Regions from separate parts of the Sivoneniella epilithica UHCC 1019 genome, predicted to be linked through region 4. Evidence: predicted binding sites of a transcription regulator. Region 4 holds the regulator's gene; each other region holds the start of a gene.

Region 1 (3,249 bases), on a different contig from region 4:
CTAACTTTGGCTTTAGAGTCTGACGAGCTACCGTTATGTGCCTTCAATATTCTCACTTGACGCAAATTTAGCGAATACTTCTGCTTCTGTCAGGTTCAAAGTTTGATTGGCAAATTCATAGTAACCAGGTTTCATATCTATAAAGATTTGCTCCTTGAACTCAAACTCAATTTCATTTTGAAAAAGACCTGCTGGGACAAAATATTCATTGGTAGGCAACAATCTGTAGAACAGATGCGTACCGCATTCACCACAAAAAGCTCTTTCAGCCCATTCTGAGGACTGATACACTTTCAGTCTATCAACGCCGTCTATCTGCACATCTGAGCCACACGCTATACCTAATGCCGGTCCACCTCCCCAGCGCCGACACATGCCGCAATGACAGGCATCGATGCTTTTCTTGTCTGGCGTTCGGACAATTATTGCACCGCAAAGACACTTACCATACATACTGATCTCCTCGATCTCTAGGTTTGCTGTCTGAATTTTGGCACTTAACTAGGCGGAAAGTTTCCGCATAACACTCCAAAACGGGTGAATAGACAAATATTGGCGTTGCTGATTGCAGCTATGATTTCCCTCATCCCCAACCCTTCTCCCCAAGGAGAAGGGAGCTAGAAATCTTATTCCCTCGCCCGTTGGTCGAGGGCTAGGGTGAGGGCAAATTTAGGCGTTCATAGATCAATTCAGCAACGCCGACAAATATTTTCTGTAATAACATCTCCAATCAGGTGAACAGACAGAAGCTTTTCGCAAGTCTTTAGATGAGTAGGGCTGACAGCGATCGCCCACTCGCCCGCTGGCCATACTGATCACGCCACGCCCACCAACTTGGCGCTTAGATCCCACATGTGCTGTCCTTTTTCCTCATCGCGAGCTTGGGGCGAAACCTGCCGAATAAACGACTTGCCATCTTTCTTTTGGCGATTGCCCCAGCTAAAGTAGGCACCCGATTGCTTATATTCTGGGTCGGCAACCACCATTGCCACCCGCTCACCCGATAGCTCTTGGGACACGTATCCGCCTGTAATGTTCTTTTGAAACCAGGGGAAGATTTTTTGGAACAGCGGATAGTGATTGCGGAATAGGGGTGTATCGGCGACGCAACCCGGATAGAGCGAGGTGAAGGTGATTCCCGTGGAATCGTGATAGCGGCGGTGCAGTTCGCGCATGGTCAACACATTGCAGACTTTGCTGTCTTTGTAGGCTTTGACGGGTTCAAACTGTTTACCATTGATCATCGTAATCGGCGCTTTGAAGCCTGCGGTAAATCCTTCAAAGTTGCCCAAATCGGGTTGGGGTGGAATCTTGCCGCCGAGTTCATCGGGGTTGTGGGTGACAGTACCCAAAATCACCAAGCGGGGATCAGCGGAGTGCTTCAAATCTTCCATCATCAAGTTGCACAGCAAAAAGTGACCGAGGTGATTGGTGGTGACGGTTAGTTCATAGCCTTCAGGACTATAGAGCGGTTCTTTGATCAGGGGCATATAGATGGCAGCGTTACATACCAATGCATCTAAGGATTTGCCCGTATTGCGAAAGGCTTGGACAAACTTGCGGACGCTTTCTAGGGAACCCAAATCAATGTGCAAGATGGTGTAGCGATCGCGTGCCATGCCGACGGATTCAGCCGCCTGTTTAGCTTTGGGCAAATCTCGGCAAGCCATGACCACATGCCACCCCTTTTCGGTAAGAGCTTTTGCGGCGTATAAACCTACTCCAGAGGAGGCACCTGTAATAATTACTGTTGAAGTTTTTTGCGGTTCCATTTTTTCCAAAGCTCCGTTGACCGTCGTGCTTATCCTCTAGGACGATCGCACACTCTTTATCTTACCGATGAGACTGTACCAGTTAAGCGGTTTAACCGTGAAGATGTTTTGCAGTCTGCGTTCTGCTTAACGCAACAAATTATGTTGTTTTATGTCTTTCTGAGGCTATCCCTGACTGAGGCTCGATTTGTTGGGCATTCTTAAAGAAAAGTATCGAAAGATACAAAATTATCCAGCATTCATTTATTTTCTAGACAAAAGACATACTACTATGGTGAACTCTTTGCTGTCGGATGCTAGCCAACGACTAGAAGAAGCGTTGAAGCACACTTCCATTTCTGAAGATGCGATCGAGTCGTTGAAATTTCCCAAAGCTAGCCTCAGTGTCTCGATTCCTGTGCGGATGGATGATGGGTCGCTTCAGGTGTTTCAGGGATATCGAGTCCGCTATGACGATACTCGCGGTCCGGGTAAAGGCGGAGTCCGCTATCACCCGAATGTGTCGATGGATGAGGTGCAGTCATTAGCATTTTGGATGACGTTTAAGTGTGCGGCGCTAGGATTGCCATTTGGCGGGGCAAAGGGGGGAATTACCGTGAATCCCAAGTTATTGTCGCGGCTGGAACTAGAGCGATTGAGCCGGGGCTATATTGACGCGATCGCCGACTTCATCGGGACTGATGTAGACATCCTCGCGCCCGACGTATATACCAACTCAATGATCATGGGCTGGATGATGGATCAATACAGCATCATTCGGCGCTGCATTTGTCCTGCTGTGGTCACCGGGAAGCCGATCAGCATGGGCGGCAGTCTGGGGCGAGAAGCTGCTACTGCTTTAGGAGCCTTTTTTGTGATTCAGGCAATGCTGCCTAAGTTTGATCAAACGCCGCAAGGAACGACCGTTGCCATTCAAGGATTTGGGAATGCGGGTGGTACTTTGGCAGAGCTATTGTTCCATGCTGGTTATCGCGTAGTCGCAGTCAGTGATTCTCAAGGCGCAATTTATGCCAAAAATGGATTAGATATTCCTGCCATTCGTAACAATAAAGAATCGACTCGTGGCATTCGAGCGCCTTACTGCGATGGCAGCGTTTGCACGACTCCAGAGCATGAAGTCCTCACAAATGAGGAGTTGCTGGCACTAGATGTGGATGTGCTAATTCCGGCAGCGCTGGAAAACCAAATTACGGAAACGAATGCTCACTCAATTAAAGCCAAACTCGTGTTTGAAGTCGCCAACGGACCCATTACCTCCGCTGCTGACAAAATTTTGGCAGAAAAAGGCATCTACGTTTTTCCAGATATTTTGGTGAACGCAGGCGGCGTTACGGTCAGCTATTTTGAATGGGTGCAAAACCGCAGTGGTTTGTATTGGACGCTGGATGAAGTCAACCAAAAGCTGAAAAGCCGGATTGTGGAAGAAGCCGATCGCATCTGGTCAGTCTCGCGTGAAATTGGCATCCCCCTCCGCACT
Region 2 (3,249 bases), on a different contig from region 4:
TTTAAAGATGGCTGTTGGCAAGGGCAAGTGCTTGGCAATCCTCAAGATTTTCTCGCCAGTCTAACGCTGATGGGCGCTCAGTTATTGGATATGCATCTCGCTCGTCCTTCCCTGGAAGAGTTTTTTGTCCACCAACTCCATGAGCAAGGAATTCGATACAGTAGCTAGCTGCTATTCAAACCCTCCGCGCTGTTGCTTCAGATAATTTACGACCTGTTTCTTTTGCTGTGGATTCAGCACACTCATAATGTCACCCGCAGATTTTTTAGCAATTTCCGCGATTTTCTTTTTTTGATCAGGGTTCAACCCCAAAGCAGCCATGGTTTCTGAAGTATTCTTGCCAGACTTACGAGCCGCTTCAAATTTGGCTTTTTGGTCGCTAGTCAACACTCGATTCATCTCAGTTGTACGATTTTTCCGAAAGGTCGAAATTTTCTGTTTTTGAGCAGACGTTAGCTTCAACTGCTCTATCAAAGACGCGGCTCCGGCGGCTTGCTTCGGGCTTGAGGCTGGTGCTTCTTGGGCGTTGGCGTAGCCTCTCCAGTGAAGAATCGCAGAATCTACTCGTGTCGCTTGGATTGCCACAGGAATTCCTAACAGCGCTATTCCAGCAATGAGTGATGCGTGTTGGGCAATGGAAATCGTCATGGAATCAAGCTCCTTGGGTTCGGTTTAGTCATGCCCCTATCTTTGTAACTCAAAACACAATCCATGTGCCAGATGAACACACCGGATAAGCTATAGATAGGTCTTAACATTTAGACAAAGTAGCCACTGTTTTGACCCAGTTACTACCGACCTATGGTTATCTCTAAAAGATTGACGATCAAAAAATTGTCAATAAAAAAACTGGGGCGCTAGGATTCGAACCTAGGAATGGCGAGACCAAAACCCGCTGCCTTACCACTTGGCGACGCCCCAACATGCATACTTAAACAGCGCACATTGGTTACTATAACAGGTTGCGGCGAAGGATTGTCAACATTTGCCAATCAAATTTTAGAGAAAATAGTGTGTACTAATTTTACTGGGTGCCAATAGGCAACGATTTCAATCACTGCCCCTTGCCTGAAGGTGTATTCTTAAGCAAATTGCTAGTTCTGCAATCAAAGCTACTGGGTGACTAACCCGTAGTTTTGTAGAATGCACTGAAAACACGTTGGACTTGAACCTGTGACTTTTTACGACTATGAACCAGGGGATTTTTACGACGAGCTATTTGAAGCCAAGGGAAAACCTCGCCCCGACGCGGTGCCGCTGATTGAGCGGATTCACACGCTGGGCATGGAGGAAGTGATTCGTCGGCAACAAGCGGCTCAAGTGGCTTTATTTAAGCTAGGCGTGACGTTTAATGTTTATAGTGATGGTCGTGGCACTGAGCGCATTATGCCGTTTGACCTGATCCCTCGGATTTTGTCTGCCGATGAGTGGCTGATCCTGGAAAAAGGCTTAAAGCAGCGGATCACTGCGCTCAACCTATTTTTGGCAGATGTCTATGGCGATCAAAAGATTTTGAAGGATGGGATTGTTCCCTCTGAGATTGTTTTCTCAGCGAGTGGTTTTTTGAAGCCGTGTATCGGCTTGCATCCGCCTAAAGGCATTTGGTGCCACATTACCGGAACCGATTTGGTGCGCGATCGCTCTGGTCAGTGGTATGTGCTGGAAGATAATCTGCGCTGTCCTTCGGGGGTCTCTTATGTCCTAGAAAATCGACGGGTGATGAAAAATACCTTTCCTGTCGTGTTCGACACGATGAATATTCAGCCTGTTGAGGAGTATGCTAGCTATCTCCTCGAAACCCTGCTCAATCTTGCGCCTGAGCATTTACCCGATCCGACGGTTGTGGTGCTGACTCCCGGAATTTATAACTCTGCTTACTTTGAACATTCCTTTTTGGCGCAGCAAATGGGGGTAGAACTGGTGGAAGGGCGCGATTTGGTGATTGCCGACGGCTATTTGCAAATGCGAACTACCAAAGGATTGCAGCGTGTTGATGTGATCTATCGGCGAATTGATGATGATTTCATCGATCCCAAGGCGTTTCGGGCAGATTCATTATTGGGCGTACCCGGTTTGATGGAGGTGTATCGCTCTGGCAAGGTGGCGATCGCGAATGCACTTGGAACTGGCGTTGCCGATGATAAAGTAATTTACTCCTACGTTCCCGCCATGATCCAGTATTACTTAGGCGAAGAGCCAATTTTGGCAAATGTTCCGACCTACTTATGTTGGGAACCGAGCCAGCAAAGCCATGTCTTAGAAAATTTGGACAAACTGGTAGTCAAAGCCGCAAATGAATCGGGTGGATATGGCATGTTGATCGGTCCGCACTCGACGCTAGAGCAGCAAGAAGATTTTGCTCAGCGAATCAAGGCATCCCCACGCAACTATATCGCCCAGCCGACCCTATGTTTATCACGAGTGCCGACCCTATTAGATGGCGAGTTTGAGGGATGTCATGTGGATCTACGCCCCTACATCTTATATGGCAAAGACGTTTATGTGAATCCCGGTGGATTAACCCGCGTTGCCCTGCGGCGAGGATCGTTAGTGGTTAACTCATCGCAAGGCGGCGGCAGTAAAGATACTTGGGTTGTCTATAAATAGGGAAAGTAAGGGAATCGTATGCTCAGTCGTGTTGCAAATTCGATTTATTGGCTGACTCGCTCTGTTGAGCGGGCGGAGAATGTAGCTCGTTTTATTGAAGTCAATCTTAACTTGTTGCTGGATGCGCCATCCGGCGGCACTCAATGGGAGCCGATTGTGTTGACTACAGGCGATTTGCCCTTGTTTCAAAAGCGCTATGGCGAAGCAACTGGGGCAAAGGTCACCCAGTTTTTGGCATTTGATGAAGATTATGCCAATTCCATTTTGTCGTGCTTGAAATCAGCGCGTGAGAATGCGCGATCGGTGCGGGAAGTGATTTCTTCGGAAATGTGGCAGCAGGTCAACTCGTTTTATCTGATGGTGATTGAAGCGGCTCAATCGCACACGTTAATGAATGATATTTCAGCCGTTCTCAGCTTTTTTGAGGAAGTCAAGCTGCAAAGTCATCTGTTTGCAGGCGTGATGGATGCCACCATGACCCACAATGAGGGCTGGCATTTTGGTCAAATTGGACGGTTGATTGAGCGTGCTGATAAGACTGCCCGAATTTTGGACGTGAAATATTACATTTTGCTGCCCTCCGTCAAAGATGTGGGTAGCACCTTAGATGAACTGCAATGGATCGCCTTGCTAAAATCTGCT
Region 3 (3,249 bases), on a different contig from region 4:
CCCTAATTCTGCCTAGCGCGATCGCGTTTGCGCCCGTTGCCCCGTACCATAAGAATGCCAATCATTCGGTTTTTCGGTACATGCCTACTCCCCCACTAACGCTTAATCTCATTGAAGGATCGGTTTCGTTGCAGTTTGCTCCTGAAGCCGCCCACACGCTACAAACTCACATTGCTGAGTTAATGACTAGCCTCAAAATTGTTGCGACCAAAGGGTCGCCTGCAACCAAACCAAAGCCGCAGAAACCGATGGAGTATCGATATACCGGGGATGTTTTTCTAGAAATCTTCTGTAATCCCAATATTTGGTCTTCGCCCTTTGCCGCAAAAGTGCTGATCACCCTTAGAGACGATCGCATTCGCCTGACCACTGAAGCCGAGCTTAGCCGCTTGGTAGACGACGTGAACCAATATCTAGATCAAGCTAGTTAGAATCGCGATATCTCAGGCAGAAATTAGCAAGATTACAGTAGAATCGTTGCAGTTTTTCATTCAGAACTTTTATAGTTTCTGTGAAAAGCTTTGATTGAAAAGCGATCGCTGCACAGACCCTACGCCAAATATTTAGAAGATATTTAGAAACCATTCCCTTGATACTTAAGGAACCACACCTCATGAATTCTGAGACATTAATTCAGCTACTGCAAAATGGTTTTCGTGTCACGCTAGGGGCAACGGCATCCTTGATTGAAGTAGTTCAAGACCCACAAAAACGACATGAAAACCTATCGAAACTTCGCCAAGAATGGAGTCAACTTGCCGATGAATGGGCAGTTAAGGGAGAATCAACTGAGCAAGACGCGCGTAATTTTGTAGACACCGTTTTAAGTCAACGCCGTGCCCAAAACGATTATCCACCAACGGCAACTGTGCCTACCTCAGCCGCTCCTGGTGTACAAACTGAAATACAGGAACTTACTGCTCAAATCGCCACCATTCGAGCAGAACTTGAAAAGCTAAGAAACCAAGAGTAGCAAAACAACTTCAGCCAATTCAAGATCTGGTGAGTAACTTGCTTGCCAAATCTTGAATGTGTTGATGCGTCTTCAAACTGGGATCTCTTCAAACTGAGATCAAAATAGCGGGAGTGGTAGATGAATGAATGCAGATTAGCCGCTAATCGTTTTCCCATTTTTCGGAACCCATTAGGTCACCGATCCGATCTCTCAGTAGAAAATTGCAGCGCTCTAACTCACATTCAATCCATGCCCACTCACGAGCAGGAATATACTGACACAGGATATAGATCGGTTGATGTCGGCTCACTAGCCCTTCTTGAACCAGTTGACGAGCCTCGTCTTGAATGACAGGTAAGGAATACTGAATTGATTGAAGCATAATCACCCTTCTAAGCTTCGTAGCAAATCAAAACGACAAGTAGCACTATTGAACGAATCAAGAGAGTAGATAAAATTTAAGTTTTTTAAAGTGTAGAAAAATTATTCGGGGACAGGAAGAATTTCTATCTGTAGCCTGATATACCGTATAAGTTGTATTTTTACGCCAATCTTCTTCTGAGTATATTAAGAAAACTTACAAAAGTCACTAAACCTTGACTAATATCTGGTTGGATTCTTTGTTTCAGTTTGGTTGAATAGCGGAATTGTTTTCAGCCTTAAAGGTGCTGGTAGAGCTTTTGTATTCTAGTTAGCTAATTAGGATTAGCAAGTTACAAAGCATCGCTTTTCTATTCTTTTAAAGTTTTCGCTTTTGCTTCAGGTAGCTAGTTGACGGCGATCGCTCAATTCCACAGCCAATTCGATCGCCGCTTTCATGCTAGTAGCATCTGCAATTCCTTGTTTGGCGATATCAAAGGCGGTGCCATGATCAGGTGAAGTTCGGACGAAGGGTAACCCAATCGTGGTGTTGACAGCCCGATCGAACGCCATAAGTTTAACCGGAATCAATCCTTGATCATGATACAAAGCGAGGTAAGCATCACAATAATTTTGAGTTTTGAGTTTTGAGTTTTGAACATTCTTCGCAATGCTTTCCTTGCGGGATATCTCTGTTCCAAACCAAGCTTGTCCAGGCTTGACCCAGAGTGTGTCGGGTGGCACGGGTCCTTCTAAAGTGATTGTGGAAAAGCGATCGCGCATCTGATTGAGCCAAGGGATCAGCCAATTTTGTTCTTCATGCCCTAGTTGCCCCTGTTCACCACTATGTGGATTGAGTCCCGCGAGCGCAATATGGGGAGTTTCTAAGCCAAAATCCTGCTGGAGACAGTCGAGTAACAACTCTAGTTTCTGCGTCATTAACTCTGCTGTTAGGGTTGCAGAAACCTGTTTCAAGGGAATGTGCGTGGTTGCTAGAAGAGTTCGTAATGTCCAGCCCGTGTAAGGCGATCGCGCCACAAACAACATGCCAAAGCGGGTAGCTCCGGCTCGTTCAGCCAACAGTTCGGTTTGTCCTGGATAATGGTGTCCAGCCGCTTTCCACGCCGATTTTGCGATCGGTGCCGTGACAATGGCATCAAAATCACCAGAGAGCGTCTGGGCGATCGCCTGCTCCAAAAATTGAAAACTAGCTGCACCACTAGCTGCATTACCGCTACCTAAGTGAATCTGCCCCCCAATTTTTGGATCGAGTTCAACATCCCATAGAGTTAAACTATCTGGATTTGCCAATGGGTCTTCCATACCTGTGTCTAGCAAATCGGAATACGTTTTTTCTACCAATCGGCGATCGCCAATCAAAGTAATCTCACAGCGTTGGTGAATCTGCGGATTGGCTAGAGCTTTTAAGATCACTTCACTGCCAATTCCAGCCGGGTCACCCAAAGGAATTGCCAAGCGAGGACGAAACAGAGGATTGGAGGGTTTGTCCATTGTTACTGGAAGTAGGATCAATCTAGTTTAGAATTTTGGATAAGTAGTGATACTTGTATTACACGATTGACACGATTTAATTAACGCGATCGCATAAGGAGCAATCAGTTCATGGGAGAAATTTTTACCGCTGCTATTTTGGCATCTAGCCTAATTTTAGTGGGGTTAGGACTAGGATTTGTCATGTTGAAAGTCCAAGGCGGCGAAGAGTAAACAGCCTAGTTGAAGGATGAATACTCTTTTCTGAAGCGATCGCTTCATCCTTCGACAACTAGCTTTTAGGAATCTTCAGGTTCATCTAAATGCTCAGCAACTTCACGATATAGGTTCAGAACGTGACTATCTTTTAGACAGTAGAACACATTCCGCCCTTGACGACGATAGCCAACCAGCCGCATAGTGCGGAGAGTCCGCAGTTGATG
Region 4 (3,249 bases):
GCGGCAGTGTTTCCCACTTCTGTTTGGGTGACGGTGCGACGTAAGGGCGCGACGGCTTCCACATGATGAATCATATCCAAAATTCCGCCCACCGCAGAGGATGCCAGAGTGCGGATGGGTCCGGCAGAAATGCCATTCACTCGAATCTTTTGAGGTCCCAGTTCCGCTGCCAAATATCGGACGCTCATTTCCAAACCCGCTTTGGCGATCCCCATGACGTTGTAATTGGGGATCACTCGCACACCACCTAAATAGGTAAGTGTGACAATGCTGCCGCCTTCGGTCATCAATGGCTTTGCTGCACCACAGAGCTTAACGAGGGAGTAGGTGCTTATATCCAGTGCTGTGGCGAACCCGGAGCGAGATGTTTCCACGAAGCCGCCTGTCAGGTCATCTCGGTTGGCAAATGCTAGACAGTGAATCAAAATGTCGATTCTGCCCCACTTATCGCCTACGGTTTCAAAGGCAGATTGAATTTGAGCATCATCTTGAACGTTTAATGGAACAAATACACTGGGATTGAGGGGTTCTACCAACTCAGCTACCTTTTTTTCCATTTTCCCTTTTTCATCGGGTAGATAGGAAATGCCAATGTTCGCGCCGGCTTTGTGAAGCTGTTGGGCAATGCCCCACGCGATCGAGCGGTTATTAGCGATTCCGGTTACAAGGGCGTTTTTCCCAGTCAAGTCCAGCATGGCAATCAATCCTTTGAGGGCACCTATGAGGATACTGAAATATGGGGTATAAAGATAGCACTCCTAGTTAGTTCAAGAGTTCTAAAGTTTAGCTGCAAAAAGGATTTCAATAGATGCCCGTAATTATTTTTGCAATGAATTTTGTTCAATTTGCCAAGCTGCGGTTAAGATACTGATACTTTCTAGGCTCTTTATATGGGTAAGAAAGCGGTAGGTAAGTGACTCTAAGCTTTTGTATAGGGGCTGCGATCGCCTTATTTTGTAACAAAGGGTACAAAAAACCCTTTAGGAGTGCGTTTAAGTATTCTAAGTTACAGAGTTGAATGCTAATTATTCGGCATGTTTTATTCAACGAGTTGGCACGTAGTAAGGACTCCGAGCAGGGGAATATGGTTGTGACGCAAGATAGACCACTGGCATCGGTATTTCGTCAGATGGGAAGTGGGGTGTTTCCACCCGTTGTTGAATCGTTTGAACGGGGTAAAACGATTTTTTTTCCAGGCGATCCTGCTGAGCGCGTCTACTTCCTAGTTAAGGGAGCCGTAAAGCTTTCTAGGGTATACGAAGCAGGGGAAGAAATTACAGTTGCATTGTTGAGAGAAAATAGTGTGTTTGGGGTGCTGTCGCTGATTACAGGACATCGTTCCGATCGCTTTTATCATGCTGTGGCGTTTACGCCTGTGGAGTTGCTTTCAGTACCGATTGAACAGGTTGAGAAAGCGTTAAAAGATAACCCTGATCTATCGATGATTTTGCTGCAAGGGTTGTCTTCGCGCATTTTGCAGACTGAAATGATGATTGAAACGCTGGCTCATCGCGATATGGGTTCTCGATTGGTTAGCTTTTTGTTGATTCTGTGCCGAGATTTTGGTACGCCCAGTAAAGAAGGAATTACGATTGATCTGAAGCTCTCGCATCAGGCGATCGCAGAAGCGATCGGCTCTACCCGTGTGACGGTCACTCGGCTTTTAGGCGACTTACGGCAAGATAATATGGTTTCGATTCATAAAAAGAAAATTACTGTGCATAATCCTGTAACCTTAAGTCAGCAGTTTACGTGATGAGCTAGAAACCAGCAGTTTATTAAAAATAAGAGTTGTGCGCTCACAAATTCGCAAGTGAGTAGAGCCATCATCAAAGATTCATGGGGTAGGCTATAGATGAGTTTGCCCCTGTTTGCATTGCAAAGGTTAGGGCGTTTTGGTTTGGAGCAGCGATGTCTACGGGGCTGATCCTAATATTTGCAATATTGGTAATTGGTGGTGTGATTGCCACTGTGGGCGATCGCATTGGCACCAAAGTTGGGAAAGCTCGCCTCAGCCTATTTAACTTACGCCCGCGTCGCACGGCAACCTTAATCACCATTTTGACGGGGATCGTCGTTGCTGCTTCCACCTTGGGGATTCTATTTGCAACCAGTGGTCCATTACGCACCGGAGTCTTTGAATTAGGCGCACTTCAACGCAAGCTAAGACGGGCACGCACTGACCTAAACGATGCAAAAAGTCAGTTAGAAACGGCTCAAGCTCAAAAGCAACGTACTGAAGCCGAATTAAACCGGGCAAAAGCCCAAGAAATTGAGGCTCAAAAGCAACTAATGAGTACTCAAAAACAGATTCAAACCATTGGCGGCTCTTTGAAAAGCGCGATCGCCGAACGGAACCGTGCCATGAGCGATCGCGTTACAGTACAGCGGACTCTTGAACAAAACCGCAGCCAACTTGCCACTATCTCTGAGCAAGTATTGCAATTTCGAGCCAATATTAGCCGACTGCAAGCAGAGCAGAGTCAAGTTGTGGCAGTGGCAGAAGAGGAAATTAAAGCCAAAAGTGCAATCATTAGTGAGCGGGAAGGGCGACTGAAACAGCTAGAAGCTCAGCAAGATTTTTTGGTGCAAGAAATTGGCAAGCTGGAGCGAGAAGCCGAGGGGTTGCGCCGGGGTAATGTGGCAATCCAGCGGGGGCAAGTGCTTTCTTCGGCGGTGGTGCGGATTCTTGACCCACGCTCTACCCAAGGCGCGATCGATCAGCTTTTACGAGAAGCCAATCGCTCTGCAACTCAATTGGTGCGACCTGGCACAAAACCGCAGGGACAAATCATTCAAATTACCAAAGCCGAAGTGGATCAACTGATCAGGCAAGTGAGTAACGGTCAAGATTATGTAGTCCGTATTTCGTCAGCTGCCAATTATCTTACTGGAGAAAACCTGGTTCAAGTTTTTGCAGAAGCGGCTCCCAACCGGATTGTTTTTCAAGAAGGGGATCTGATTGCTGCCACGTCTCTAAATCCAGCTAGCTTGAGCGAGGTTCAAATTCAGCAGCGAATTAATCTGCTAGTAACCGCAGCCGGATTTAGGGCGCGGCGTTTGGGAATTCTGACTGATACGGTGCAAATTGGCGATGGGCGAGTCCAAGATCTATTGACATTTATCGAAAAGCTGCAAGGGTACAACGAGACGATCGAGCTAAGAACGATCGCGGAGGAAAAAACATTGACAGCAGGTCCTCTAAAAGTAAATCTGGTGGCAGTACAGAATGGCAAAGAGTTACTGCGA

The links. The regulator NtcA, encoded in region 4, controls nitrogen genes in cyanobacteria. The targets are predictions, from matches to a motif close to TTTGTANNNNNNNNTACAAA.
Region 1: a site for NtcA is predicted at 1,980-1,999, ahead of AB3R30_RS15795 (Glu/Leu/Phe/Val family dehydrogenase). Genes of this name have one in related genera too.
Region 2: a site for NtcA is predicted at 1,136-1,155, ahead of AB3R30_RS20435 (circularly permuted type 2 ATP-grasp protein). Genes of this name have one in related genera too.
Region 3: a site for NtcA is predicted at 1,465-1,484, ahead of AB3R30_RS02570 (DUF4327 family protein). Genes of this name have one in related genera too.

The regions. Positions count from the first base shown of each region.
Region 1 is NZ_JBFPDP010000025.1:50,035-53,283, forward strand. It holds gene AB3R30_RS15785 (GFA family protein) at 34-453, opposite strand; gene AB3R30_RS15790 (protochlorophyllide reductase) at 816-1,772, opposite strand; gene AB3R30_RS15795 (Glu/Leu/Phe/Val family dehydrogenase) at 2,044-3,249, shown strand, end outside.
Region 2 is NZ_JBFPDP010000041.1:42,014-45,262, reverse strand. It holds gene AB3R30_RS20450 (ABC transporter ATP-binding protein) at 1-168, shown strand, start outside; gene AB3R30_RS20445 (Spy/CpxP family protein refolding chaperone) at 172-648, opposite strand; tRNA gene AB3R30_RS20440 (tRNA-Gln) at 850-921, opposite strand; gene AB3R30_RS20435 (circularly permuted type 2 ATP-grasp protein) at 1,174-2,607, shown strand; gene AB3R30_RS20430 (alpha-E domain-containing protein) at 2,626-3,249, shown strand, end outside.
Region 3 is NZ_JBFPDP010000002.1:216,951-220,199, reverse strand. It holds gene AB3R30_RS02580 (hypothetical protein) at 81-431, shown strand; gene AB3R30_RS02575 (hypothetical protein) at 614-973, shown strand; gene AB3R30_RS02570 (DUF4327 family protein) at 1,116-1,337, opposite strand; gene pdxA (4-hydroxythreonine-4-phosphate dehydrogenase PdxA) at 1,715-2,827, opposite strand; gene petM (cytochrome b6-f complex subunit PetM) at 2,939-3,040, shown strand; gene AB3R30_RS02555 (ArsR/SmtB family transcription factor) at 3,106-3,249, opposite strand, start outside.
Region 4 is NZ_JBFPDP010000017.1:22,583-25,831, forward strand. It holds gene fabI (enoyl-ACP reductase FabI) at 1-695, opposite strand, end outside; gene ntcA (global nitrogen regulator NtcA) at 1,019-1,756, shown strand; gene AB3R30_RS12370 (DUF3084 domain-containing protein) at 1,912-3,249, shown strand, end outside.